3 regions of the Shewanella sp. SM73 genome follow, and region 1 is predicted to be linked to each of the others. Evidence: predicted binding sites of a transcription regulator. Region 1 holds the regulator's gene; each other region holds the start of a gene.

Region 1 (9,952 bases):
ATCCGCTGGCAAAATTGTAGCGCTTCCTCACCCTGCAAAGTCAAGCTGGCGCTGCGCGTGGTGCGGTGTAATAAGCGTAAACTCAACCACTGCTCCACTTCTTGAATATGACGGGAAACCTGCAGGCGGCTGAGGTCTAAATGTTCGGCAGCTTTGGTAAAGCTGCCGCAGTTTGCGACTTCGACGAAACTGCGTATAGCGGCAATTTTATCCACATTAGTATCCTATATTGAAACAATCATGCTCAATTATTGATGTTTATTAGGTGAAAAACTGCAAGTAAACTGGATCCAATGTAAATCATCTGAGTGAGACAATGAAATGAAAATCGCAATTTTAGGTGCAACGGGTTGGATCGGTGGTGCAATTTTAAAAGAAGCACAGAGTCGTGGACATCAAGTGACAGCGTTAGTGCGTGATCCAAGTAAGTTATCCGTGGCTGACGTGGCAGTACGTGCCGTGGATTTAGAGCAGCCATTGGTTGCCGATACCTTTGCTGGCGTAGATGTCGTGATTGCCGCCGTTGGTGGCCGTGCCCAACAAAATCATGGTCTAGTGGCGAGTACGGTTCAGCATTTACTGGATGTGCTGCCTAACGCTAACGTGTCACGTTTATTGTGGGTCGGTGGTGCTGGGAGTTTAGAAGTGGCGCCGGGTGTGACGCTGGTCTCTAGTCCAGATTTCCCTGCAGCATATAAAGATGAGGCGTTAGCTCAGGGTGAAGCCTTGAAGGTATTCCGTGCGGCGCAAACGGCAATCAATTGGACCTTTGTGAGCCCAGCGGCTGAGATTTATCCCGGTGAGAGTGAAGGCCCGTACCGTCTTGGTGGCGACAGCTTCTTTACCGATGCTAATGGTCAAAGCCGTATCTCTGTAACTGATTACGCAAAAGCCATGGTAGATGAAGCCGAAAAGGGCGCTCACCCAAACCAGCGCATCAGTGTGGCTTACTGATATCGTTATAGTTGAGTTAGATATTGTGCTGGAATGTGTAACGTAATCGGGACAATGGCCAAATACCCAGCGCTATATTGCACTTCAAAATGTACAGATAAAATAGAACAGGTCAGCTCACTGACCTGTTTTTTTATTCTGCGTAATTGAATAAAGATTTGATGGTTTCTAAGGTATCGGCGATATCTTGGATGCTCGATGGGCAAATAAAGATAGTGTCATCACCGGCAATCGTACCCAAAATGCCTTCTGGTTTACCAATAGAATCCAATAAACGGGCAATCAGCTGCGCGGCACCTGGGCTAGTTCGCACGACGATCATAGCTTGATTGTGATCGACGTCGAGTACCAAATTCTTCAGTGGGCTACCCGCGGTGGGTACGCCTAATTCGGCTGGTAAGCAATACACCATCTCTTGCTTAGCGTTGCGAGTCCGCACTGCGCCGAACTTGCTGAGCATGCGTGACACTTTTGATTGGTTAATATTACCAAAGCCTTCAGCTTGCAAGGCGGTGACGATTTCACTCTGAGAGCCAAAGCGCTCTTCTTTTAAAATCGACTTAAAAATTCTAACAAGGTCATCCTGATTCTTGGTCGTTTGCATAATATTATTATTCGTTATTCAAAAAAACAGGCCCATTTTGAATATTTTTAGAAAAATTGTCAACAAATAACCAGATTGGTTGAATAAAAATTCACTAAGTCCCAGTGGTTAAGTGTTTGCTGGGGGCGTAAAAATCCCAATTTGAGTAATTGTTCTACATTGCTTCTACGTTATTCCGGAATTCTTTTGTCCCACGACTAAGGGATAATTGAAATTGTTGTGACATTCCAGTAATGTGACGCCAACGCAAATTAGATCCATGTCACACATATCCGAGAAATAACGGAGATAACTATGAAAGTTGCTGTACTTGGTGCTGCTGGTGGTATCGGCCAGGCTCTTGCCCTACTGTTAAAAACTCAATTGCCTGCGGGTTCACAATTGTCTCTATATGATATCGCACCGGTAACTCCGGGTGTTGCGGTTGACTTGAGCCACATTCCAACTGCTGTTGAAATCAAAGGTTTTGCTGGTGAAGATCCAACGCCTGCCCTAGTGGGTGCTGACGTTGTTCTAATTTCTGCTGGTGTTGCACGTAAGCCTGGTATGGATCGTTCAGATCTGTTCAATATCAATGCGGGTATCGTTCGCAACCTGATCGAAAAAGTAGCGGCAACTTGCCCTACTGCTTTGGTTGGCATTATCACTAACCCAGTCAACACGACTGTGGCTATCGCTGCAGAAGTGATGAAAAAAGCGGGTGTTTATGATAAGAACCGTCTGTTCGGTATCACGACTCTAGACGTGATCCGTTCTGAAACTTTCATCGCCGAATTAAAAGGCCTGAACGTTGCTGACGTTAAAGTGAATGTGATCGGCGGCCACAGCGGCGTGACCATTCTGCCATTACTGTCTCAAGTTGAAGGCGCGACTTTCACTGACGAAGAAGTGGCAAGTTTGACTACTCGCATCCAAAACGCGGGTACCGAAGTGGTTGAAGCTAAAGCCGGTGGCGGTAGCGCGACTCTGTCTATGGGTCAAGCGGCTTGCCGTTTCGGTCTGTCTCTGGTTCGTGGTCTGCAAGGCGAAGCTAACATCGTTGAATGCGCCTATGTTGATGGCGGCAGCGAGCACGCTGAGTTCTTCGCACAACCTGTGCTGTTAGGCAAAAACGGTATTGAAAAAGTACTGCCTTACGGTGAAGTGAGTGCATTCGAAGCTAACGCTCGTGATTCTATGTTAGATACGTTGAAAGGCGATATCAAGCTAGGCGTTGATTTCGTTAAATAATATTTCGGATAATCTTTTTAGATTATGACGAATTAAAAACGGAGCCATGAGCTCCGTTTTTTTATGCCTGGGTTTTACATTTTACCAAGCGAATTCAGTCGATCAGCGGCGCTTAGTGGGAATTTGGCAGTTATCATCGCAGCGGGCTTTGCCCGTCAGTAAATAGGAGATGCGATATCTGTTTTTTGCGAATCTGAGATAGCACCAATCGGCCACAGTTTTAATCACGGGCAGGCGTAATAGTTGGATCCAAGCGCGCGTCCCTGTCAGTGCCCACGCTTTGCAAGTGACATCTAACCCGAGTAACACTTCGCCCGTTGCGGTTTCGCCATGGAGAATCGTATTGGCGTAGTCTTTATTGATATGGCTGAAGCGCTCACTAAAGTCTGGCGGATTTAAATCTTCAAGTGCAATTAAGTTCTTCGGATCGCGCGCTTTCAGTTGGCGCATTTCGGCGCTACATAATGGACAATTCCCATCGTAAAAAATCCGCAGTTCCATCGGTATTACCTCTGATGACTTGATCACAATACTTGGTCTAAGCTCTTGGCTTGAGTACTTAAGCTTGGTTTTCTTCTACCCTATACGCAGAAGAAAGGGTTTTAGATCTAAGCGATTGTAGAACGGATCAGCATCTCATTTGGCTTTTTGTTAGGTTAAATTCAAATGAGTGCAGTAACATCTTGGTTATTCATCAGTTTAACTTAATTGCTGATTTTTAAGCGAACAAGGTAAAACCTGACCAATAACGACTCAAAAGGATAGGTATGACATCTCCCATCATAATCACAGGCGTGGGTAAACGCATAGGTTACGCCTTAGCTAAACATTTTCTCGCCCAAGGTCAGCGTGTGATTGGTACTTATCGCAGCCATTACGCTAGCATCGATGAGCTTAACGCTTTAGGTGCGACTCTGTATCCCTGTGATTTTTATGACGATGCCCAAGTGCAATCCTTAATTGCTGAGTTAGCTAAATTGCCGCAAATTCGCGCCATTATTCACAATGCCTCAGATTGGCTGCCTGATCCTGTGCTTACAAAGAATGAGTCTTTAAAGAGTGCCACTTTTACAATGAGTGAAGTGCTGCAGCGGATGATGCAAGTGCATGTGAGCGTACCCTATCAGTTGAACTTGGCCTTAGAGGCACAGCTACGTGCGGCTGCTGGCGATGAAATCGGCGGCAGTGATGTGATTCATATTACTGACTATGTGGCAGAGAAGGGCAGTCAGAAGCATATCGCCTATGCCGCCAGTAAAGCCGCGCTGCATAATATGACGCTATCCTTTGCCGCCAAATTTGCGCCTGAGGTCAAAGTGAATTCGATTGCGCCAGCGATGATCCTATTTAATGCAGGAGATGATGTTGCCTATCAGCAAAAAACATTAGCCAAAGCGCTGTTGCCGAAAGAAGCGGGGAATGAGGAAATTATCGACTTAGTGGAATATCTGCTGAATAGCCGCTACGTCACTGGTCGTTGCCATAATGTCGATGGTGGCCGGCATTTAAGGTAGAGAAGGCTCTAGAACGCCACTGCATGGCTCTAGATTCTAGAAGGAGCTAACGACTGCATGATCTATTTTGTTTCATACCAAATATGACATTTTTACCCTCCATAGTGGTCAGATGTAGGAGGTAGAACTCTTTAATAAAAAGAGTGCAGGAGCAGTTATAGAGCGACGCTCTGCTTTTTCTAGCAGCGAAGCGCCCTAGCTTCTAGTTTCTCGATCTTTCTTTTTCAAAACGTCAGTACCCGACTTGGGGTGATGATAAATGGCAAAGGCACATCCCAATACTCGCAGGGTAAACTCGTCACTTGCTGACAGTCGTGAGCGTAACCCATAGGCAAAGGTTTACCTTTAAGCTGCCAGTTTGCCAGCGTCCTATCGTAATAGCCGCCGCCCATGCCCATACGATTTCCCATTAAATCAAAAGCCACTAATGGTGTGATAACCACATCTAACTCTGTCACTGGGATAATGGCGCGCACATCTAATTTAGGTTCTAAGATGCCGAATTGATTGGGTTGCATGGGGGTGTTTGCGGTGTAATGCAGGAATAATAATTGTCCGGCATTGAAGGGATGTAACCTAGGCAGATAGGTGTTTATGCCCATTTGCCACAGCGCAGCGATCAGCGGTGGCGTGGCGAGTTCGCCATCATGGGTGAGATATAATGCCACATGTTGCGCTTTGTTGGTCTGCAATGCATCGAGCATTCGCTGGCAGGCGTTTAAGCTTGCTTGGGTTTGCTCTATTTCGGAGAGGGATTTACGGGCGGTACGAATGGCTTTGCGTAACAGATTGCGGCTTTCTTTTGTATGGAGTGCGATATTTGCCGCATAGCTTGCGACATCTACGGCATCAGCGACTTCTACGGCAAGGTGCGCCGTGTCGCTTTGGGGATTCAAATGAGAAAGTTTGGAGGATGTAGACATAGAATTAAGATGCTCCCCAGAATGCCGCTACCGGTGTAGCCCTTGAACCGTAGGTTCAAGGCGGGTAAATGATTACCTCCTAAGGCTTCTCGGTACAAGCCGAGCATGCACAATGTCAGTAAAGCATTCACCCTGAGATAAAAATTATCGGCACAGGGACATTACCAGTTGGCATGCATCCCAGGGAGCAAAACGGTATTGAATCGCTAAAGCATTGGTTTATGTTGATAATCCAGTTTAGCCATTCACTGTGCGTCAGTTTGTTTAACTCAATGAGTGTTAAATCACTAAGGTGCACAGTTTAAATCTATTTAGTTGAACGCTCAACTAAGGCACTTTCGAGGGTCGACTGCAGCAAGCTGATCCTGTCGTCCATCTGTTGCATGTAGTGTTTATTTTTTTGCTTTTCTTGGAACAACTCGTGTCCAATATTCAGCGCCGCCATAATCGCAATTTCTTCACGGCTTAGGCTATTGGTTCGGGTTTTTAACGCACTGAGTTGTTGTTCAACTCCTAACGCTACCGTACGTAAGGCATCCTCTTGACCTTTCGGGCAAGCGATAGAGTAGGTGCGCCCAAGTAGGGTAATTTCAACAGCACTGTTACTCATGTCGCGGGTGATCCTTTCGTTAGCCTCTTAGGGCGGACTATATAGGGCTGATCTTAAAAGTGCAAGGTAAGCCGCAAATGGATTGGTCTTTGACGGTTTTGTTTGCTGTTTGTGTGAGCAGTTGGATAGTTTTTTATCAGGGCGTGGCCGATTTCGCCATTATTGGGATTCAGTATTGGTTCAAGTCTTTATCTCTGCTAGCATTGCTGCTGGAAAAATCTTATTGGGATCTGATATGGCAACCCCTCCTTCGTTACGTATCGACAGCTTAAAACTCGCCTTAGATGCGGCTGAAATCGGCCAGCATCCGGTAGAAGTTCACGGTGCTTTAGTCGGTTTAATCTGCGGTGGTGTAGAGCAAACTGGCGACACTTGGATCAAGCCTTTATTCGACCTGATGAACGATGGTCAACCTTTGCCAGCGCAGTTGCACCAATTAGTGTGTGATTTGTTTAACGATTCAGTGACGCGTTTAGTGGATTTTGAATTTGGTTTCATGCCGCTGTTGCCTGAAGAAGAAGAGCCGCTCAGCCAACGTGTTGAAGCCTTGTCCCTGTGGACCCAGAGTTTTTTGACTGGCATGGCGATTATTCAGCCGAAACTGAATCAAGCCTCGGCAGAAGTACGTGAAGTGATCAAAGACTTGGCGGAAATTGCCCAAGTGGAATTTGATGTTGCCGACGATGAAGAGTCCGAAGCCGCTTACACTGAATTACTCGAGTTTGTCCGTATTGCAGCCATCATGTGTTACTCGGAATTTGGTCCTGAGCTTCCCCATGGCGAGGCTGACGATACTGCGGTGGTGCATTAATTTACCGCAGTTGTTTAATGTTCAATAAGTTAACACAGTAGTGGCTTCATTAGATGTCAAAGGTGGGCAAACCTGCCTTTGAGTCCATAGCACTGGTATTTTTGAGTGCATAGCATTGATGTTTACATCTTTTATGTTTACATGCCTTAGTGTTATGCCAAAGCTTGAATGAGATCCCCATGACGGCCACAAATCACATGGATACTTCAGTTCAACACGTCGACATCGCGATTGTAGGCGGTGCGATGGCGGGGGCGACCCTAGCGTTAGCTCTCGCGCGTCTTTCTTTATCCGCAGCTCGGCCACTTTCTATCGCCTTAATCGAAGCGCACCTTCCCGATAAGCAACACCCCGGGTTCGATGCCCGCTCTATTGCTATCGCCCACGGTTCTATTTTCGAATTATCCCGTTTAGGTTTATGGCAAAAGCTCGCCCATTTGGGCACGGCGATTGAAAATATCCATGTGTCGGATCGCGGCCACTTTGGCATGACAGAACTCAATGCGGCGCAGTTTCATTTAGATGCCCTAGGCCAAGTGGTTGAGCTTGAACGGGTTGGCCAAGTGCTGTTTAACGAGTTGAATAAGAGTAGTGTCAAACTCTATTGCCCCGCCAAGCTTGCCCAAGTAGAACCCGCCGTTGAAGGTCACACCTTAGTGCTCGATACGGGCGAGCGAATTCAAGCCAAACTTGTGGTCGCCGCCGATGGTTTGCAATCCAAAGTGCGCAGCAGTTTTAATTTGCCTGTGACCCAAGTGGCCTTTGAGCAAACGGCCATTATTGCCAATATTCAAACTGCCGATTTGCCAACCAATAGGCCTCACAAACATTGGGCCTATGAGCGCTTTACCCAAACAGGTCCCTTAGCGTTGTTGCCTATGGCCGATATTCAAGGTCAACCTCGCTTTTCTCTCGTGTGGGCGCTCGATGATGCGCGGGCTAAACAGATGCAAGACGCGCCTAAGGCTGAGTTTTTAGCGGCGCTGCAACAGGCCTTTGGTTATCGTGCAGGCACGTTTATCGATGTCAGCGCGCGCCATGCGTATCCGCTTAATTTGTCCTATATGCCAAGGCCAATTCATCACAGATGCGTGTTTATCGGCAATGCGGCGCAGACACTGCATCCGATTGCGGGGCAAGGGTTTAACTTAGGACTGCGTGATGTGGTGAGTTTGCTCGAGGTGATCCAAACGGCGCTCGCACAGGGTGACGATATCGGCTCCGCCGCTGTGACCCATGCTTACCTTAATGCCCGCGAGCACGACAGAAACAGCACTATCCGAAATATCGAATTTTTAGTCCGTGGCTTTTCAAACCAATATTGGCCTATGGCGCTGGGGCGTAACTTAGGATTACGGCTTTTGTCTTGGTTTCCGCCACTGAAAACCCCCGTCGCTCAAAAGGCAATGGGCTGGAAATAACTCAGCAATTTACTGGTATCGCAACGCGAAAAGGATGTACCCATGTTAAGTTCACAAGCCTATGACATCGCCATTGTGGGTGGCGGCATGGTGGGACTCGCCACCGCGATTGGATTGGCGCAGGCCGATCTGAATGTCGTCGTTATCGATGCGGGCCACACTGAGGCCGTGAGCGGCGAGCCGCGTTTACGGGTGAGCGCCATCAATAAGGCGAGCCAGCGCTTGTTAGAAAACTTAGGGGCATGGAGTTATTTAGACACTTCCCGCGCCACGCCTTATCAAAAAATGGCGGTGTGGGATAAAGACGGTTTCGGTAAAATTGCCTTTGATGCCAACAGCATCAGCGAAACCAGTCTCGGCGCGATTATCGAAAACGATGCCATTGGCTTTGCCCTTGCCAAACGCGCCAGTGAGTTTGACAATATCACCCATATTCAAAACCAACGCATAGAGCGCATTGCTTTTGGTGAGCGCGAAGCTTGGTTGACCCTTGCCAATGGCGCCGATTCTGAAATAGAAAGTGTCAGTGCTGCACTTGTGATAGCCGCCGATGGCGCCAACTCTTGGGTGCGCGAGCAGTGTAAGATCCCGCTGACCTTTTGGGATTACGGCCACCACGCAATCGTCGCAACTATTCGTACCGAAATGCCACACCTTGCCACCGCCCGCCAAGTGTTTTTGCAGGACGGCCCGCTAGCATTTTTACCCCTGTATGAAGACAATCTCTGCTCTATCGTCTGGTCGGTGCCGCCTGAGCGCGCCACTGAATTATTGGCAATGGATAAAGTGCAATTCGAGCGCAACTTAACCGCGGCTTTCGACGGACGTTTAGGGATTTGCAAGCTGGAAAGCGAGCGCCAAGCCTTCCCATTACGGATGCGTTACGCCCGCCATTTTGCCCGTCACCGTTTAGTATTAGCAGGCGATGCTGCCCATACTATTCATCCGCTGGCTGGCCAAGGGGTGAACCTCGGCTTTTTAGATGCGGCCAGCATTATCGAAGTGATCAGCGAATTACAGCAAGCGGGTAAAGATATCGGCGATTATGCGCAGCTGCGTGCACTGGAACGTTGGCGCAAAGCCGATGCAATGGAGATGATCGCGGCGATGGAGGGCTTTAAACGCCTATTCGAAGGTTCAAACCCAGTCAAAAAGGCGATTCGCGATCTGGGATTAAATCTGGTTGATAATGTCGCTGGGCTGAAAACAGTGTTCATACAACAGGCCATGGGCAATAAGTCGGCACTGCCTAAGTTGTGCCGTTAGCCTAGGTTGCGCTAATGTGAACTTAATCGCTCAAAATATCAGCGCATTGGTACTATAGTGCGCAAATCTGGCCTTTGCATGTAAAAAAATTACATGTTGAAGATGAGAAAATCTAATGGCAATGGCTTCGGATTAGAAAAATCTCCTGTATACAAATTTGTGACGCAAGGTATAATTTCGCCGCATTTTAGACCCTAGTATCTACACCCTACACTAGGCAGAGACCTGAAAAAGGCCGCAAAAAGGGATAACAATGGCTAACAAAACTATTCTGTTTAACAAGCACTTAGAATCAAACGCTAAGATGGTCGACTTCCACGGTTGGGATATGCCCCTCAACTATGGTTCACAAATCGAAGAACACAACGCTGTGCGTCAAGACGCGGGTATGTTCGACGTATCCCACATGACTGTGGTTGATGTGATAGGTAGCGACGCTGGTGCATTTCTACGTAAGTTGCTGGCGAACGATGTGGCTAGACTTAAAGTGCCAGGTAAAGCCTTATACAGCGGCATGTTAGATGACAATGCTGGTATCATCGACGACCTCATCACTTATTACCTCACTGACACTAACTACCGCGTGGTAGTGAACTCAGCGACCCGCGAAAAAGATCTC
Region 2 (9,952 bases), on a different contig from region 1:
GGTATAAACAGTGGCCCCCGAGCTTATTAATACCGATATCAAAGCTAACGCGTGTTCTGAGTGAGGGCTTTTCAAATAACATCACCACACTCTTGCCATCCAGCGCATGACGATACTCAGCCGGATTGGCTTTAATCGTTTTTGCCAAGGCAATTAGATCCTGTAACTGCTTCTGGGTTAAGTCTTTTATCGATAGTAAATGCTTCATAACCTACTCCACTTATGGTTGGATTTGTGTTCCTACGGCTTCACCTTTTGCTAATGCGATTAATTGGCTTGCATCACGCCACGAGGCAACTTGTACCGCCTGCCCCATCCACTGTGCGACTTCGAGCGCAGCTTCAACTTTGACCTTCATTCCTTTTTCGATCACACCTTGCTTAACAAGGTCTGCTATCTGCTTGCCATTTAAACTGTGGATGAGCTGGCCTTTACCATCGAGCACCCCAGAAACATCCGACAGTAGCACTAACTTGCCGCCCACTAATTTGGCTAAGGCCGTCGCAGCTTGATCAGCATTGACGTTAAGCATTTGGCCATCGTCCATCATGGCGATAGAGCTACAAATCGGCATCCAACCTTGGGCGAGGATAAACTTAAGATAAGTGCCATCGTTTGGCGTGACTTCGCCCACTAGGCCTAAACGCTCATCTTTAATCTTAGCCGAAACAGTATTGCCATCGGCGAGGCTCATGCCCACACTCACAATGCCAGCCTTAGTCGCTGCGCCTTGAAGAATTTTGTTCGAAGTACCCGCAAGTGCGCCGGCAATAATCGGCATTTGCTCGGGCGGAGTCACACGCAAACCTTCTAACTTGACGGTTTCCATACCATTCGCTGCTAGCTGCTCATCCACCAGACAGCCGCCGCCATGCACCATCAACACTTGCTGACCATTGGCTAACATAGCCGCAGCCGTATCCATCAATCGCGCCATCCCCATTTCACATTGCAGCAGCGCGCCGCCCACTTTAAGCACTAATACTGAGTTGTTTGTAGACATCTTGACGACTCTCTTAAATAAGGATGAAGAATTAAAGGTTAAAATGAATCTTTATGCATTGCAGCGCTTGGCTGGCAGCACCTTTCATCAAGTTATCGATGGCACTGGCTACCACTAAGTAACCGCTATTCTCATCAAACTTCCAACCTAAGTGACAGTTAGGTGTCAGCACCACATCGTCTACTTTCGGGAACTGATTGTGCTTCACGGTGACCAATGGCGCCTTGTCATACACGCTATAGGCCGCGGCCACATCGGCAGTCGTAGTACCTGGTTTTAGCTGTACGGTAATGGTCGCTAAAATGCCACGCTTAAAGTTACCAAGGTGCGGTGTAAATATCACTTCTTGGCCAAGCTGAGTGGCGATCTCGGGTTGATGTCTGTGGCCTAATACGCCGTAAGGTGTCAGGCTCACTTCACAAAAACTGGTGTGTAACTGCGCTTTACGGCCCGCCCCTGTTACGCCGCTCACGGCATTGATAACCGGATAAGCCGATGTCAGTAAACTCGCTAGCGGTTTTAACGCTGTCAATGATGCGGTCGGGTAACAACCTGGCACGGCAATCATCTTAGTCGCAGCGATTTCTTTAGCATTCCATTCGGCAAGGCCATACACGGCTTTGGCTAAAACTTCAGGATATTCATGCTCAAAGCCATACCACTTCGGATATTGCGCCACATCGCTAAAACGATAAGCACCGCTTAAATCGAATACCGCTAACCCTTGGCTATAAAACCAAGCCGCTAAATGCAGGCTCACCGAGTGCTCAGTCGCGAGCACCACGGCATCCGCTTCGGCAACGATTTTTGCCTTAGCTTCATCGGACAATGGCGACAGCGTTAATACGATATGGCTATAGCTAGGATACAAATCCGCTAAAGGTTTACCTTTATCTAAACTGTTTTCAGAAACATACAAACCCTGAATCGTCAGATCTGCTTCTGCATCGATTAAAGCGGTCAGTTGCGCGCCTGTGTAACCACTGGCACCAATAATGGCGATATTTTTCATGTTTTTGTCTTATTAACCGAATCAAAGAAACTTAAAGAGTAGATGAATAGCTTACACGCAACCGCGCATATCTATGATGACAAGACTATCGTCGCAGGAAATCGTAATAGGTCGTTATTTTATTCACTGTCAGGCTAATACTGTGCATCATGATATTCACTCTACAGGTCACAGGGGGTGACTTATCTCAACTGATGGCTAGACTACCACAAAGATCTACTTATGCAATATATGTGAATATATATTTTTAATTTATTTTCATCTTTTAAGCTCAAATTAGGATATCGAAGACACAGTTCCCATTCAGCTAACTCGTTAATAACACAGTTATCCAGGGTCAACATGAGTCAAAATCAGTCCTTTTCATTAACAGCTAAGATACATGTCTGCAAAGCATAAAATGATGCACTTCATATTCACTTGCACTAATCATCAAAAAATATTGCGTGACTTCGCATTTCTATTGAATATTCTTCATCAAATACCGTGATTGGTTGCATATCGGATAAGCCAGTCGTATAAGTTATAAGTTCTGCTGTTGACCATAGCCCCAAGTGATAGGTATTGTGCTAACGGGCTAAATGCACAGCGGATTTTTATGTTTTTCTATTCGGAGTAACTATGTCAGTAAACGCGGCAGACAATATGACAGATATGTATGCGTCATTAAGATCGAACGTGAGTATGTTAGGCCAAATCCTTGGCGATACTATGCGTACCCATCTTGGGGACTCTTTTCTTGAGAAGGTTGAACAGATCCGTAAGCTTGCCAAAGACTCACGCCGAGGCGATCAAGCCGCCAGAGAGCAAATGCTCGAGTTACTGACAGCTTTGCCAGACGAAGAATTAGTCCCTTTTGCAAAAGCTTTTAACCAATTTCTTAACTTAGCTAACTTATCCGAGCAATTTCATACTATCAGTCGTAATTGCGACGAACTTGTCTGCGTACCAGACCCAGTGGAACAACTCCTAGGCCGCATGCTCAATGGTCGTGTCGACCAAGCTAAAATGCTCGACTGTCTAAAAACACTGGATATCGATCTGGTGCTAACAGCGCACCCCACTGAAATTTCCCGTCGCACCCTGATCCAAAAATACGCCGCCATTGTCGACTGCTTAACAGAGCAAGAAAACGACCAACTGTCGGATAGAGAACGTCAACAGATCAATCTGCGCCTGCGCCAATTAATCGCGCAAATATGGCACACCAATGAGATCCGCCGCGAGCGCCCCACTCCAGTGGATGAAGCCCGCTGGGGATTATCCACCATTGAAGAGTCACTCTGGCATGCGGTGCCTGACTTCTTAAGACAACTTAACGACCGAGTGCAGCAACGCACAGGGCAGCAATTACCGATTGATATCGCGCCAGTGCGCTTTTCAAGCTGGATGGGCGGCGATCGCGATGGCAACCCGTTTGTTACCGCAAAAGTCACCCAAGAGGTGCTCGACCGTAACCGCCATGCTGCCGCCAGATTATTCTTAAAAGACATAGTCCTACTGGTCGGTGAACTATCGATGGAAGAAGCCAATGATGAGTTAAAGGCTTATACCAATAACAGCTGCGAACCTTACCGCCACGTGTTGCGCTCCATTCGTCAAAGACTGCGCGATACCATAGATTATTTAAATGCGCGCATTGAAGGCCACAATCCTGAAGTCGATAAGTCGAGCCTGATTTGGCAAGAAAGCGATCTCAAAGCGCCGTTAGAAATGCTTTATAAGAGTTTGACCGACTGCGGTATGCGCTTAATCGCCAACGGTTTATTGCTTGATATTCTCCGTCGCCTCGCCTGTTTTGGCATTCACATGCTCAGACTCGACATTCGCCAAGACGCCAGCCGTCACAGCGATGTGCTCGCCGAATTAACTCGCTATCTCGGCATGGGTGATTTCAACCATTGGGATGAAACCGAGAAACAAGCTTTCCTATTACGCGAACTCAGCAACCGTCGTCCACTGATCCCAGGTAACTGGCAACCCTCAGCCGATGTGGCCGAAGTGCTTAATACCTGTCGTTTGATTGCTAAACATCCGGCTAAAGCACTTGGATCCTATGTGATTTCGATGGCGGGTAAGCCATCGGATGTCTTAACGGTTTTACTCTTGCTCAAAGAAACGGGCTGTTCGCACCCAATGCGCGTGGTACCGCTATTTGAAACCTTAAGCGACTTAAACAACGCCGCGGCCTGTATTACCGATTTGCTCGATATCGACTGGTATCGTGGTTACACCAAAGGCATGCAAGAAGTCATGATTGGTTACTCTGACTCGGCTAAAGATGCCGGTGTCATGGCGGCGGCTTGGGCTCAGTATTACGCCCAAGAGCAGTTAGTGGCGGTCTGTAAACAAGCAGGCGTCAAGCTTACGCTATTCCATGGCCGTGGTGGCAGCATTGGTCGCGGGGGTGGTCCTGCACACAAAGCAATCCTATCGCAACCACCAGGTTCGGTAGATGGCCGCATTCGTGTGACTGAGCAGGGCGAAATGATCCGCTTCAAGTTTGGCTTGCCAAAACTCGCGGTTCAAAGCTTGGCCCTGTATACCTCGGCCGTATTGGAAGCAACCCTATTACCACCGCCAGAGCCGAAGCAAGAGTGGCGCAATTGCATGCAACGTATCGCTGAAGAATCAGTGGGTGCTTACCGTGGCATAGTGCGTGATGAACCTGATTTTGTGGCTTATTTCCGCGCGGCAACGCCAGAAGTGGAATTAGGGAAACTGCCACTCGGCAGCCGTCCTGCCAAACGTCGTGTCGATGGTGGGATCGAAAGTCTGCGAGCCATTCCGTGGATTTTTGCTTGGTCGCAAAACCGCTTGATGTTACCTGCATGGCTCGGCGCAGGTGAAGCACTACAAGCCGCCAGTGAACGTGGTGAGATGGGCTTACTGCAAGATATGGAGCGGGAATGGCCCTTCTTCAGCACTCGTATTTCAATGCTGGAAATGGTCTACGCCAAGGCGGAACCTAATTTGGCCCGCTACTACGAAACCTGTTTAGTACCTAAGGACTTGCATCACTTAGGCGAAACCTTGCGCCAACGCTTAGATCTGGGCATTAAAGTCGTGCTTAAGTTGACAAAATCGGATAGTTTAATGGCGCATACACCGTGGAATCGCGAATCAGTTAAACTGCGAAATCCGTATATCGATCCATTAAACTTCTTACAAACCGAGCTATTAGCGCGGACACGTAAGGAAACAACCGAAACTCCTGCGTCTGAACATGTACAGTTAGCGCTAATGCTGACCATTGCAGGTGTGGCAGCGGGTATGAGAAACACTGGTTAATGAAAAAACTTTCCCGCACGATTTGCTTGGGACTGACTGTACTGCTTGGCGGCTGCGTCTCGCAGTACAGTATCAGCGAGCACGAAATGGAGCAGTACCTCAGTAAAGAGATCCATTTTGAGATTAAACAAGGCAATCAATTAGTTGGCGCAGAAGTACGCATTAACGACATCAGTGTCAAGCTAGGTGTAAAACCTGACACTATGAGCGTAAGTGCCGCAACTCAAGTATCAATTAAGAATCCGATCTTTCCATTGAGTGCCAAACTCACGACGACTTTCGAAGCAAAGCCTTGGTATGACAGCGCAACGCACAGTGTCTATCTGCGCCAACTCGAATTAGTCAAAGTGGAATCAACGCCCAAGGATATTGAAAAAGCGATTAGCAGTGCCACGCCGCAGGTGATGGGTTATCTAAGGCAATTCTTAGAAAACCAGCCTGTGTATGTGCTGGATACCAAGGACAGTAACCAAGCACTGATGGCAAAAATGACCGAAAGCATTCAAGTTGCCCCAGGTAAATTAGTACTTAAGTTCACTAAATAATCTGCCATTTTTGTATCTCTGTAGAAGTTAAAATGCTCCCTCGGGAGCATTTTTGTTGGCAGGTTTAAACTGGTATATGCCCGTATAAGAGTTACTTACTGAATCGCCCAATCGACTGATAATCGACGATCACAGCTTCAGCTAAAAGCTCACGTCTTAGCATATCGTAAGCCACTGCAGCACTTAAACTGCGTACCAGATCCCGTGAACGTCTCGGTAGTTTAATCATCTGACTATAAACACCGCCGCGAGTTGCTAAAGCGATCGCCACAGTGCCCACAGGTTTCTCATCTGTGCCACCATCGGGCCCCGCAATTCCACTGGTTGCCAGCGCATAGTCACTATCTAAAATTTGCCTTGCCCCCTTAGCCATTTCTTCCACAGTCGCAATAGAGACAGCACCATGATCATCTAAGGTTGAAGGATTAACACCTAACACGCGAACTTTAGATTCATTACTGTAAGTCACTAATCCGTGCTGTAAGTAAGATGAACTGCCAGGGAAATCAACTAACTGACTGGTGATCATGCCGCCAGTGCAAGACTCGGCAACGCTTAAGGTCAAGCCTGAGTTAAGCAGCTTATAATGAATTTCTTCGGCAAGGGTGGCTTTATCTTCCGCCACAACCGCAGTACCCAGCACCATTTTGATGTGCCCAGCGACGCGAGGTAATACCGCAATCGCCTTCTCGCCACGGGCGAAAATCTTAATCTCAATATGCGGCATAGAAGAGCGGTAACCAATAGTAATGCCTTCTGGCAGCTCTAGCGGTTCTAACTTATCTGCCAAAGCGGACTCACCTTGGCCTATGGTCAACAGTTTCTTTAAGGCAACCTTAGCATCAAGGTTAAACTCATCGCGAATAAAGGGCACAAACTGCTCTGTAACCATGTGCTTCAGCTCAAAAGGCACACCAGGCGTAAAGAATAACCAAGCGCGGTTAAGCTTAACTCTAAAACCACAAGCGGTTCCCACAGGGTTATCAACCATCACAGCTGAGGCTGGTAGCATAGCTTGCTTGAGATTACTTAAAGGCATTTCACGGTTATTACGGGTAAACCACTGTAGCGCGGCGCGAAATGTGATCACATCACGCTTGGAATGTGATCACATAATTTAGCAGCTTTATACCCCATTTAAATCCGATTTAAATCTCCACTTCATCAACCAAAACAGCCCCATCAAACTCGGGTAATGCGAGTATGTGAGCATACGCAGCTTGGCGAGGTGTCATGCCATCAAAAGCTGGCTCATCGAGATTAATACTAAACACTTTAGTATTGCGTCCATCTTTTAAAATTTCGACTGGCGGCTTGCCTGAGTCAAATGCAGCAACGTCTTTAAAAACGCTCACAATCGCACTACAGCCACGGCCCCCGTGCGTTGATGCAATCACCTTATAAGACTGACTAACCTCAGTCCCTTCACCTGGGGCGGTGACAATGTCCATTCGTTCAGCGGAAGATGTGTTATTGCTGGTGTTCAGCTCTGAAATAACTAATAGCGGATTAGCTAATTCTAGGCCGGATGATAAAACTAAAGCTGGCATAGTAAATGACATAAAACTTCCTCTTATTGCTCTGTTGATATTAACGATAAATTGTGAGTGTTTACGTTGCTTGTAGCGTGGTAGCGAGAATAACTAATAACCAATACTCGATAGTTAAAATCGCTGGTTGAATTGGTATTATCAGTAAATGTGAATGATCCCCAACAAGTTTCCCTCACTAACCAATGCGCTGGCGGTTCAGCCTCAAAATCAGCCGAAGTTGTGCCATTGAAAACACCACTGCTCACTGTCGCCCAGCTTCCTGAGCCTATCTTGCGTTGTAGCTGCCACGATAGTTGTGGTTGAGTAGGATTGTTTGGGTTAGTCGGATTTTGTGAATAAGCACTTAATGCAAATGAAACAACTACTGTTTTAGCTTTACCATTAGAGCCAAACGGCCCGATAGTAACTGGATAGCTATTTGCTGCATACGGATTTTTATCAGTATTTGTTACCCCGGTTTTTAGTACGCCAGCACTAAGCGAGCCGCCAAAATAGGCATCACCGTTCGCAGCAAGATAAGTAATCGCATTCGATTTACGTAGATTGGCCCAGTCAGGCACACCATTAACTAATAGTTTAGGCCCGTACCATTCAACGAGGCCATCAGGGCCAAAAGCAGAGGCAGATTGCACCTTCATGTAAGCAGTGCCAATCAAGCGTAATTCACCGCCTTCAATAATCGGTGATGTTATTTTTTCACCTGCCTTTATATGACGTCCAAGGATCGCATCAGCAGCTATGCTATTAGCAGTAAGCCCACCGAATACAGCTAAGCGAGCAGCTAGATCATTGAATAGGCCACTGGTACCAACAAGCTTATTAATCAGTGCGGTATCGGCCTGTATTTCATTTGCAGTCAGGCCACCAAAGGCACCTATTCGGGCTTTTAAAGAGTTAAATAATCCACTATCACCAATCAACTTAATGATCATGGCATCATTCACTGCTAACTTATCTGAATTGATTGCATTGGTAGCAATTGAATTAGCGCTAATACCTCCGAACATCGCTAGCTGTGCCTGTAACTGGTTAAATAAGCCCACATTTGCGATCAACTTTTGAACCAGGGCAGTATCAGCAGTAACTTTGTCGGCAGTGACTGCGCCAGCTTGTAAATGATTAGTCGCAATTGCTAAAGATGCTATAGTTTCAGCAGTTAAACCACCAAATGCACCTAATTTGGATTTTAACTCATTGAATAATGCAGAGTTAGCAATCAGAGTTGAGATTATCCCTATCTGTGCCTCAAACAATCCAGCTGATATGTTACTAACTGCTTGTGTAACCGCATTAGAATTTTGAACATCTGACGTAAACTCAAGACCTGGTACCCATGGTGGTGCAACTGTTGCCCCTGCATTCACTTCACATACTGCAATCTTAGTAAAAAATAGATAGCTTTGAGGATGACCAATATCGGTATCAAATTTACGAATGCCGACACGCACATAAGACACATTTGCGGGGGCCGTTGCTATCATCTGCAATCGCTTATAGCCTGAAAGGGTTTTACCGCCTGAGAAACCATCTAAGTAACTAATTAATTGATAGTCTTGAAACAGTAACTCGTTACTACTGTTATAGAAAAAACAGAATAATGCACCACTGCACCCATGAGCGCCAAAGTAACCACTAAAAGCAAAGTGCTTACCTGCTGAAACGGGGATTTTATCTGACCATAAGTGTAAATCTTTGTTCGTGGTACCTGTCCCAGAGCTAGATTGCAGAAGTAATGCTGTAGCACCACCCACTAATGCCCAGTCACCTGTTCGCCACACATCTACAGCGATAGGACCAGATATTTGGTTAGTCCATCCTTCCCAACCAGGAATATTACTAAAAGAACCAGTATTCCCTAGGGTGTCCATAAGAAAAGCACTGTTTTTTAGTAAATTAACTCCGGTAGAGTTGTCATCGGTATATTTATTTGCCGCATTTTTTGCAGCATCAGCCTTAGCCTGCGCATCGGCAATCGCTCTTAACTCTTCATTTGTTACTTTTCCATCAGCATAGGCTTTAGCTGTAACTTCAGCTAAATTTGCCTTAGCTAAAGCATAATCGTTTAAGTCATTATGGGAGGGAGACCACGCACTGGGTTTATTCCCCTCTTCTACTTTATACCAGCTTGAATGTACTGTTCCTGTTCTAACACCATCAGATGGATAGCAATACGATGCTATATAATAAACACCTGTCACTGGTGCAATAAATGAAGCGTAAGTTGTAGACTCTGTTAATGAGTAATTATTTAATCCCTTAGCAAATGACCAATCACTAAAATAGAGAATACTGGCTAAGAAGTGACCTTGTTCTATAGCTAGTTGTGTGCAATATCCAGCCGCAGAGAATACATACTCCCGCCCAGCAATAAGATTGACTGTTCTGCCTCCAAAACCGTAATCTATTGAATCTATATTGATAATAGAGTTGTCAACTAAGTTTGTTCCACCTATTTTAATCGCATTTATTTTAGATCTAGCATCTTCACTTGCGATAGCAATTGCCTGCAACTTAGCTGCATCAGCTTTTGCTTGTGCATCGGCAATAG
Region 3 (9,952 bases), on a different contig from region 1:
ATAAACTGTTACAAAAAGGAGCTGCGCATCTCTCGGATGCTGAATTACTGGCAGTATTGCTGCGTAACGGTTTAGCCGGATTAAACGCGGTTGACCTTGCTAGGTCGCTTATTTGCGAGTTTGGCGGCCTCAGAAACCTGCTCTGTGCCCCAAGAAATCAGGTGTGTCGACTTCCGGGCGTAGGACCTGTAAAATACGCCCAGCTTCAAGCTGCGGCCGAATTAGCGCGGCGTGTAGCGCAGGAAAATCTGCAAAGAGGTCAGGTTTTGACAAATCCCGATTTAACTCGGGACTATTTAATGCGACAATTGGCCGATCGCTCCTATGAAGTGTTCGCAGTTTTACTGCTGGATAGCCAGCATAGAGTGATTCAATTTGTCGAATTATTCCGCGGCACAATAGACTCAGCCTCAGTGTATCCACGTGAAGTGGTGAGCTTAGTGCTGGAGAAAAAGGCCGCAGCAGTTATAGTTTGTCATAATCATCCGTCTGGTATTGCCGAGCCCAGTCAGGCTGACCGACGAATAACTGAGCGATTAAAAAATGCGTTAGCAACCATAGACGTATCCTTGTTGGACCATATGGTTGTAGGTGATCGAGAGATAGTTTCTTTTGCAGAACGAGGCTGGATTAATTAATCTAACACTTGATCTTCACTCTGTGATCGTGTATAAAATGCGCCCTCTTTGTGCCTCGGGCGACGGCCATACGAGGCACATTAATGCTCGAGCGTTAAAATTGTTTTTGGAGAAGATTGACATGTCAAGAGTATGCCAAGTTACTGGCAAGAAGCCGATGGTTGGTAACAACCGTTCGCATGCAAAAAACGCGACCCGTCGTCGTTTTTTACCTAACCTACAAAACCACCGTTTTTGGTTAGAAGAAGAAAAGCGTTTCGTACAGTTACGTGTATCTACTAAAGGTATCCGTCTGATCGACAAAAAAGGTATCGAAGTTGTTGTTGCTGAACTTCGTGCCCGTGGCGAGAAGGTATAATAGATCATGGCTAAAGCTAAAGGTAATCGTGAGAAGATCAAATTAGTTTCTACAGCTAAGACTGGTCACTTCTACACAACTGAAAAAAACAAGCGTAACATGCCTGAAAAAATGGAAATCAAAAAATTTGATCCAGTTATTCGTCAGCACGTTATCTACAAAGAAGCCAAAATCAAGTAATCCTTGGTTAGTGTTTCGAGAAAAGCCCCTTATTTAAGGGGCTTTTTTTTGCATTTTTTTAGTGGCTAGTCATCAAGTTGAGATAATTGCCTCGCAAACTTAAGCCGCTGAATCATCCCCTGTGAAGTTAAAAAAGTGTGAACACTTGCTGAAAATATAAAATAGTGCAGTTCTAAGCACTTTAAATCATTAAAGCTGCACTTTAGTGAGAATAAATTCTTTATATGTGAATTAAAATGCAATACCATACGCGAAAGTTATCGATTCATTCCTGGCATGTCATAGTGACGCTGCCAGCTCAAAAATGAGGTGTAAATAACGCGTGCGTACCACTGAACTGGTTGATGGATTTCGTCACTCTGCCCCCTATGTTAATGCTCACAGAGGTAAAACTTTTGTGGTCATGCTTGGCGGTGAAGCTTTGGCTCAAAATCAATTCCGCGCCATCTTAAATGATGTCGCCCTGCTGCACAGTTTAGGGATCAAAGTGGTGTTGGTATATGGCGCTAGGCCGCAGATTGATGCAGCATTAGCCGCCAACGGTATTGCGCCTGCCTACCACGACGGTGTGCGTATCACGGATGAAGATTCGCTCAAAGTGATTAAGCAAGTTGCAGGTGCACTGCAATTTGATATCACAGCGCGTTTATCCATGAGTTTAAGTAATACGCCGATGCAAGGTGCGCAAATTAACTTAGTGAGCGGCAACTTTGTGATTGCTCAACCACTGGGTGTGGATAATGGTGTGGATTTTTGCCTGAGTGGCAAAGTGCGTCGTATTGACGTGCAAGGCTTAAAACGTCAGTTAGATAATCACTGCATCGTATTGATGGGGCCGATTGCGGCTTCGGTTACTGGTGAAAGTTTTAATCTCACCGCTGAGGAAATCGCGACTCAAGTGGCAATTAAGCTTAAAGCAGACAAGATGATCGGCTTTAGCTCACAGAACGGTATTCTCGATCGTAATGGCGATGTAATTGCCGAGTTGATGCCAAATGATGCGCAAAACATCATGAACAAGCTGGCCGAGCAAGGGTCAGCTTGTGTTGGCACTATGGCGTTTCTCAAAGCCAGTATCGATGCTTGCCGCAATGGTGTGCCACGTTGTCATTTAGTTAGCTACCTTGAAGATGGTGCTTTACTACAAGAGCTGTTTTCCCGTGAAGGGATTGGTACACAAATCGTCACTGAGAGTGCTGAGCGTTTACGCTGTGCGTCGATCGCTGATATTGGCGGTGTGTTGAACCTTATCCGTCCATTGGAGGAGCAAGGCATTCTGGTGCGTCGTAGTCGTGAGCAGCTTGAGATTGAAATCGAACAGTTCATGTTGATTGAGCGCGACGGTTTAGTGATTGGTTGCGCTGCGCTCTATCCTTTTGAAGAGGACAATGCGGGTGAGTTTGCTTGTTTAGTGGTGCATCCCGATTATCGCGATGCCGACAGAGGGAGCTTACTGCTGAAGAACATTATCAATCAGGCCAGAAACCGTGGTTATTCACGCTTGTTTGCATTGACAACTCGGAGCATTCACTGGTTCTTAGAGCATGGTTTTGTGATTGAAGATGTTGAAGCACTGCCACAGAAGAAGAAGCAGTTGTATAACTATCAACGCCGCTCAAAAATTCTCGCGCTCGATCTTTAAGCCGTTCTAAATCAATCCAATCAATGCCAGCCTAGTACTCATATTAGCGCTGGCATTTTTATTGACATAATATGTCTTTGTTGGCAGATTAAGGCTTCACTGCACGGGAGATACTGCCAATGAGTCCTCAATTTTTTGAACTCGCCCCTTTAACCCAAACCTCTATCTTCAGTTTTATCGTCTTATTGCTCGGTTTAGCGGGTATCTTACTGATGTTATGGCTAAAAAATATGCCTAAGATAGCGAAGTCAGCGAGTTTAGGTATATTGCTGGTGATGATGGGCGGATTTTCTTGGGTCTTCTATCAATCGAATAGCGCCGAATTAGTGTTAACCGATACAGAGCTCACAGTGGATGTTCCCTTCTATAAAGTGCAGTTATCCCGCGCGGATTTATTGCCCGCCGAGGCACGTATAGTCGATTTGCAACAAGAGGCAGATTTAACGCCGAGATTTAAAACGAATGGTATAGGCATGCCAGGATTTCAATTGGGTTGGTTTAATCTACAAGGGAAAGGCAGGGCATTTTTGGCGATAACAGATAAATCGCAGTTAGTGTTAGTGCCAACGACTAAAGGCTACAGTTTATTACTGACAGTACCGCAAGGGAGTGAGTTTTTAGCACAGTTACAGAAGTAATCATCATATGTCATCATTTCTGCCACTGTGTTTATCGGCGTGATAATGCTCACGCCGTTTTGCGTTTATAGGCCATATCTAAGGTAAAGACGAGCAGCGCGCTCCAGATAAATCCGAAGGTCACGCCTTTTTCGGCATCGAAGGGCTCATTGAATAGACTCACCGCGAGGATAAACATAATACTCGGGCCAATATATTGGAAAAAGCCGAGCATAGACAATGGAATACGTACCGCTGCCCCTGCAAAACACAGCAAAGGAATGGTAGTCACTATCCCCGCCGCCATTAACATCAGATTCAATTGCCAATCGTTAGTCAGCATGCTCGCCGTGGCAGTGTCTAAGGTTGCGACGAGATAAATCAGCGCTACCGGTAATAACACTGCGGTTTCGACCAATAATCCGGCCTTAGCATCCACATTGACCTTTTTTCGCAGCAGTGCATAGAAACCAAAGGTGCCCGCGAGTGCCAGTGAGACGATGGGAATCGAGCCAAAAGAGATTAACTGGATCAATACGCCAGCGCTGGCGAGTGAAACCGCAAACCATTGCAGTTTACGCAACCTTTCGCCTAGAAATAACATACCGAGTAAGACGTTGAGTAAAGGATTGATGAAGTAACCTAGGCTGGCATCGAGCATGTGATCGTTATTTACCGCCCAGATAAATAGTAGCCAGTTTCCCGCGATCAATATGGAAGTAATGGTGAGAACCATCAACTGTTTAGGCTGTTTAAACAGTAAGCGTAAGCGAGAAAAACCGCCGATAAACTGCATAATGATCAGCATAAACACGAATGACCAAATCACTCGATGGAGCAAAATTTCGGTGGCGGAAACATGGTTGAGTAATTTGAAATATAAAGGCGCAAAACCCCACATACAGTAAGCACTGACGGCAAGTAGGATCCCTTTGCGGTATTCAAGATTTGGCATGAGACATCTTCGAAGAACAACAAGGTGGCGATTGTAGGTGTGTCTGACCGCTGACTCAAGGGTATCGCCGTGTTCTTTTCGTTACAGAATATCTCCGCAATAGATTGAATGGGCGATTAAAGTGAGTAAACATCCTGTTGATCAAGACGTTTACCTTAGTCAATTTTGAGCCCTAAGGCAGTAATACACATCTAAATTTAACCGCCTAACCCACCATATAAGTCCCTGTTCCAAAAGCGATATGGGTGCCTTGCTCATTATGTAGTTCCATGCGGCATACTGAAACTCGATTACCCGCACGAATGACGCTGCCCGTGCCCGTAAAGGTGAGGCCGCGTCCCGGCCGCAGATAATCGACGCGCATATCAATTGTCCCTAGGGTTTGCAGGCGTTGCTGCAGCTCTTCGACCGTCCAATCATCACGACTGGCGACCAGTCCTGCAAAGGCCGTGAGTCCGCCAACCACATCGAGTACCGTTGCTGTCACACCGCCGTGGAGGATTTGCTGGTGGATATTGCCAATCAGCTCAGGCTTCATGTTGATCACGACTTCGACGCCATCAATGTCATAACGCTTGATATCGAGTCCGAGTAGATTATGGAAAGGGACATGTTGATCAAATACTGCTGCGACTCTTCTCAAAGCTTCGGCTTGGATTGGGCTGGTCATTTTGGGGTCCTTGTCACTGAGTGACGGTATTAGGCGTAATTGGATTTGTTATCAACACTGAGATAAACAAAGTGCGGCTTAGAGCAATTAATCTACAGTGAAGTTTACGGCTAATGCAACTCCGTCGCTAAAATGACGACACAGTTTCGGCAGTTTTTAAAGTATTTTACCCCGCGTTCGTTATTTTTGGCTTAGCCCACTAGGGTTAAAATAGCTGCAATCGTGGTGAATTGCCTCGTCTAAAACGCTTTAAATTACCGTTGAATCCTGCATTTTGAACTAGTTTGGGTATAGAATAGGCACCCTCACTTTTGACATAGAAGATCCATGGAAAAGCTCGTACTCGACACGCATGATGATCCGCTCTCGCAACGCCTCGCACAGGTGTTTGGTTACCGTGACTTTAGGGACGGTCAGCGGGAGGTGATAGAACGTGTCTGTGGCGGGCAAGATTGCTTAGTGATCATGCCAACGGGCGGCGGTAAGAGTCTTTGCTATCAACTCCCCGCGTTGCTGATGAATGGCATCACTATTGTCGTATCTCCATTGATTTCTTTGATGAAAGATCAAGTCGATAGCTTGTTGCAAACCGGTGTTGCAGCGGCTTATCTCAATTCTTCATTGCCGCGAGAGCAGAGCGCCGAAGTATTAAGGCAGCTGCGCCATGGTGAGTTAAAACTACTTTATGTGTCACCTGAGCGCTTATTAACCGCTGATTTTATTGAGCGTATGCAGTCGTTGCAGTTGGCGATGTTTGCCATCGATGAGGCGCACTGTATCAGTCAGTGGGGCCATGATTTTCGCCCTGAATATGCGGCGCTTGGCCAGCTAAAACAACTCTTCCCCTATGTGCCCATGATGGCGCTGACGGCAACGGCGGATCAGGCGACTCGGCAGAGTATTTGCGAGCGACTTGGGATTGACCCGTTCCGTTTACTTTCGAGTTTCGATCGGCCCAATATTCGCTACACAGTGGCGGAAAAGCTCAATGCTGCGAATCAGTTACGGCATTTTTTAACCCAGCAAAATGGCACTAACGGGATTATTTACTGTAGCAGTCGCCGCCGTGTCGACGAGGTTGCCGATCGTTTATGTCTGCAAGGTTTTAATGCTAAGGCCTATCATGCGGGAATGACGCAGGAAGATCGTGGTGCCGTGCAGGACAGTTTCCTTAAGGATCAAATCGATATTGTTGTCGCCACTGTGGCTTTCGGTATGGGGATCAATAAATCGAATGTGCGCTTTGTGGTGCATTACGATATCCCTAAAAGTATCGAAGCCTATTATCAGGAAACGGGCCGAGCAGGCCGTGATGGGCTCGATGCAGAAGCTTTTATGTTGTTCGATCCCGCCGATATTGGTCGGGTCAGACATTTGATTGAACAGTCTGAACCTGGGCCGCAGCAGCAGGTCGAATTCCATAAACTTAATACTATGGCAGCCTTTGCCGAGGCGCAGACCTGTCGCCGCCAAGTGTTGCTGCATTACTTTGATGAGAGCGCACTAGAGCCCTGTGGCAACTGCGACATTTGCCTCGATCCACCTAAGCGTTATAACGGCACTGAAGATGCGCAGAAGGTGTTGTCATGTATTTTCCGTTTAGGCCAGCGTTTTGGTATCAATCACTTAATTGAAGTGTTGCGCGGCTCGAAAGGCGCACCGATAGTCGATCGAGGGCATGACAAACTCACGACTTGGGGGATTGGTAAAGACAAGAGCCATGAATATTGGTTGAGTGTGATCCGCCAACTCATTCATTTGGGACTGGCGAGTCAAGATGTGACCCGCGGCTCATCTATTACCTTAAACCCATCGGCACGGCCTGTGCTCAAAGGGGAAGTGGCGTTAATGCTCGCCGAACCGCGTATTCAGTTAACAACCACAAAACGTAAGGCGACTCAGTCTAAAGCACCGTTGAATTATGACCGTAAGTTGTTCGCACGGTTGAAGTTATTGCGTAGAACCATTGCCGAGCAGCAGGATGTGCCGCCGTATTTAGTCTTTAACGACGCTACCCTCGCAGAAATGGCAGCCATGATGCCAACGAGCGCGGGGGAAATGCTCGCCGTCAACGGGGTTGGCGAGCGTAAACTGAGTCGTTTCGGTGATGCTTTTCTCGATGAAATTACGGCTTACTTAGCGGGAGAATAATGGTTTGAAGTATTCTCATTGATTTTAACCTTGCCCAATTGATTGATACTGGCTCTCTTAATTAAAGACTCTAACGTATCAAACTGTTGCATCGCCGCTATACCAATATTGACCTTACTTGAACCCTGCCAAGGCTGAATGCAAGCAACCAACTGACTAACGACTCTTTTAGCACCAGTTGCCGAGGTATGCGGCAGGATAATGGCAATTTCATCCATCGAATATCGGATTAACTTATCTTGCTCCCGTAGTCTGTGTTGTAGCTCATCCTGTAAGAGAGGTAGGTCAACTTGACGGATCTGACTCGCATTAAACAATAATAAAGACAGTGGGTAATTGCCTTGTTTGGCACTGTTTAATGCTGATGTGACTTGTTGGAGCAGCGTTTCCGCAGGTTCATTACCTTCAATATGTGGGGCACGATTATTCTGTTTATCAATCAAATACCAAATAGCCCCGCCCAATAATGCCATCGCGATTAAGAACAGTGTGCTATAGGCCCAATCGACATTTAGCTCTTGTAAGATTGAATCTTTTTCTGGTGCAGTGCTATTTGGCTCCTGCTGCAGATCTTGTTGATTTAGACGGGCCTTAAACTGCAATATCCGAGCATTATTCATCGCTTGATTGGTGAGCTCGGCCGCTCGATAACGTTTGAGTAAGAAAGAATAGGCCTGTTTAAAATCTCCTTTTTCTAAGTAGTGATCGCTCATGATCCCGTAAAATCCTTTGAGATCAGAATACTGTTTTAGATTTTCAGCTTGCTCAATTGCGTGATTCATGAGGATTAAAGCGGCATCTTCTTGATGTTGAGCAAAACGAATTTGGGCGAGTAGGCGAGTTGAACGCATTGTAGCTAATTGTTGATTTTGTTTTTTAAACGTATTAATCGCGATAGAAAGATATTCTTCGGCATTATCAATGCGGCCTTTATCGAGCGCGATTGAGGCCAAAATGGCATAACTGTAGGCGAGTTCAAGTGGCGAACCGAGCTCAGGTAAAAGCGCTTTAGCTTGTTGTTCGAGTTTATCACTGTAATCAAACTCTTGATTATCAAGCGCTATCCGAGCTGCATTGCGTAAAATAAAGTGTAAAACCTTCCCTTTTGCATCGGCACTTTGTATACCTAAGTTGGTGTAATACATGGCTTGGGGGAAATCATGGGTGGCATAAAGTAAATTTCCCATCGCGGCATACACATAGGCCTGTGGTGGCCAAATCCAATTTTGGGTTTGAGCATGAATATCCGGATAAATATCAATCGCGAGGCGTAAATCTTCGATAGCAGAAGAGAAGTTGTCAGTGTCAGTATCGAGTTGGCCACGTAAGCGTAAAGCATCGACTAAGGCTTGTGGTTGCTGGTAACGTCGCGCTAGGTTAATGGCTGAATCAAGCAAAGGTAGGGCATTTTGAATATTGTTATAGCTAAGGTTGGCATCGGCTTGGCAAATCAAAAAGTAAGGTCGTACTTGATCTAGCTTAAGTTGTTTAGCGTTTGCTTCGCCTAATTGAGCGACGTTGATAGCGGCTTCATTTTCCCCTATTTGTAGTAGGTTTTGGCATTTCAACACACTTAATCTGAGTCGATTGATATCTGAGCTTGCACTGGTCGCAAATTGTTTTTCTAACGCTGTTATTTGAGTGAGTGCTTTACTTGGATATTGGTAGACGAGTTCAGTGAGTTCATCTAATTGGTCTATAGCACTGGCCCCAAAGGGAAACAGCCATAACAACAGGCTCAGTACCAAGACGCGAAAATCCATTTTGTGCTCCATATAAAATGCGTAAGTTCTAATATCCCTAATCACTAAGGCGGGATTATAACTTTTCTTAATCGTTTTTTGCATAAAAAACTATTTTTTTCTAAGGGGAATAAGTTAACACATCCCAGTGATTTCTGAATCCAAACAGCTGGTTAATTCTGTGGAATCGATCACTAATTTGGGGATGAAACTCACAGTTATTAGCCTTAAGACAGGTTGAATGAGTGGAACATGAAAAAATTAGGGTTGACACTATCGGCTAGGCAAGTTAAATATTAACCGTCCTCAATAATTCAAACAGAATAAATATACAGATTAAATGAATATTATTAGCCGCAAACTCGACCTCCTCCTTCTCTCTCTCGCGGTTTATACGCGGAGGTCTTAGTGTTGCACGCTCGATAAAGAGGCAAAGCATTCACAAACCCCGCACCGATGTTGCGGGGTTTTTTGTATCTGAATACGGCAAAAATTAACTAACGAACGGTGACGTTCCATGGAGAAGCGAGATGTCTAACAGAGTCATAATATTTGATACTACCTTGCGTGATGGTGAGCAGGCGTTAGCCGCAAGTTTGTCGGTCAAAGAAAAGCTACAGATCGCTATGGCGCTGGAACGTCTCGGTGTGGATGTGATGGAAGTGGGTTTTCCGGTTTCTTCACCCGGTGATTTTGAGTCAGTGCAGACCATAGCGCGTACCATCAAAAATAGCCGTGTTTGTGCCTTATCCCGTGCATTGGAAAAGGACATAGATGCAGCGGCGCAGGCCTTGTCAGTTGCAGATCAATTCCGTATCCATACCTTTATCTCGACCTCGACGATTCACGTTGAGAGCAAGTTGAAGCGTTCTTTCGATCAAGTGTTAGAGATGGCCGTAGGCGCGGTGAAGTATGCCCGCCGTTTTACCGACGATGTGGAATTTTCCTGTGAGGATGCGGGGCGTACGCCCATCGATAATCTATGTCGTATGGTAGAAG

The links. The regulator ArgR, encoded in region 1, controls arginine synthesis, uptake and breakdown. The targets are predictions, from matches to a motif close to ANTGAATANNTATTCANT.
Region 2: a site for ArgR is predicted at 2,248-2,265, ahead of argC (N-acetyl-gamma-glutamyl-phosphate reductase). Genes of this name have one in related genera too.
Region 3: a site for ArgR is predicted at 1,402-1,419, ahead of argA (amino-acid N-acetyltransferase). Genes of this name have one in related genera too.

The regions. Positions count from the first base shown of each region.
Region 1 covers NZ_JAKKRY010000002.1:215,575-225,526, reverse strand. The annotation lists gene L5M51_RS04195 (LysR family transcriptional regulator) at 1-215, opposite strand, end outside; gene L5M51_RS04190 (NAD(P)-dependent oxidoreductase) at 322-954, shown strand; gene argR (transcriptional regulator ArgR) at 1,088-1,558, opposite strand; gene mdh (malate dehydrogenase) at 1,853-2,788, shown strand; gene L5M51_RS04175 (thiol-disulfide oxidoreductase DCC family protein) at 2,891-3,289, opposite strand; gene folM (dihydromonapterin reductase) at 3,556-4,302, shown strand; gene L5M51_RS04165 (5-formyltetrahydrofolate cyclo-ligase) at 4,527-5,225, opposite strand; RNA gene ssrS (6S RNA) at 5,235-5,415, opposite strand; gene L5M51_RS04155 (cell division protein ZapA) at 5,533-5,835, opposite strand; gene L5M51_RS04150 (UPF0149 family protein) at 6,071-6,646, shown strand; gene ubiH (2-octaprenyl-6-methoxyphenyl hydroxylase) at 6,826-8,067, shown strand; gene L5M51_RS04140 (FAD-dependent monooxygenase) at 8,110-9,333, shown strand; gene gcvT (glycine cleavage system aminomethyltransferase GcvT) at 9,587-9,952, shown strand, end outside.
Region 2 covers NZ_JAKKRY010000016.1:74,488-84,439, forward strand. The annotation lists gene L5M51_RS18745 (ornithine carbamoyltransferase) at 1-208, opposite strand, end outside; gene argB (acetylglutamate kinase) at 221-1,003, opposite strand; gene argC (N-acetyl-gamma-glutamyl-phosphate reductase) at 1,035-2,015, opposite strand; gene ppc (phosphoenolpyruvate carboxylase) at 2,637-5,306, shown strand; gene L5M51_RS18765 (DUF1439 domain-containing protein) at 5,306-5,851, shown strand; partial or broken gene L5M51_RS18770 (CinA family nicotinamide mononucleotide deamidase-related protein) at 5,943-6,917, opposite strand; gene L5M51_RS18775 (hypothetical protein) at 7,000-7,413, opposite strand; gene L5M51_RS18780 (hypothetical protein) at 7,425-9,952, opposite strand, start outside.
Region 3 covers NZ_JAKKRY010000019.1:51,675-61,626, forward strand. The annotation lists gene radC (RadC family protein) at 1-638, shown strand, start outside; gene rpmB (50S ribosomal protein L28) at 760-996, shown strand; gene rpmG (50S ribosomal protein L33) at 1,003-1,176, shown strand; gene argA (amino-acid N-acetyltransferase) at 1,499-2,818, shown strand; gene L5M51_RS20255 (PH domain-containing protein) at 2,938-3,456, shown strand; gene rarD (EamA family transporter RarD) at 3,506-4,390, opposite strand; gene L5M51_RS20265 (thioesterase family protein) at 4,596-5,060, opposite strand; gene recQ (DNA helicase RecQ) at 5,388-7,211, shown strand; gene L5M51_RS20275 (diguanylate cyclase domain-containing protein) at 7,193-8,974, opposite strand; gene leuA (2-isopropylmalate synthase) at 9,484-9,952, shown strand, end outside.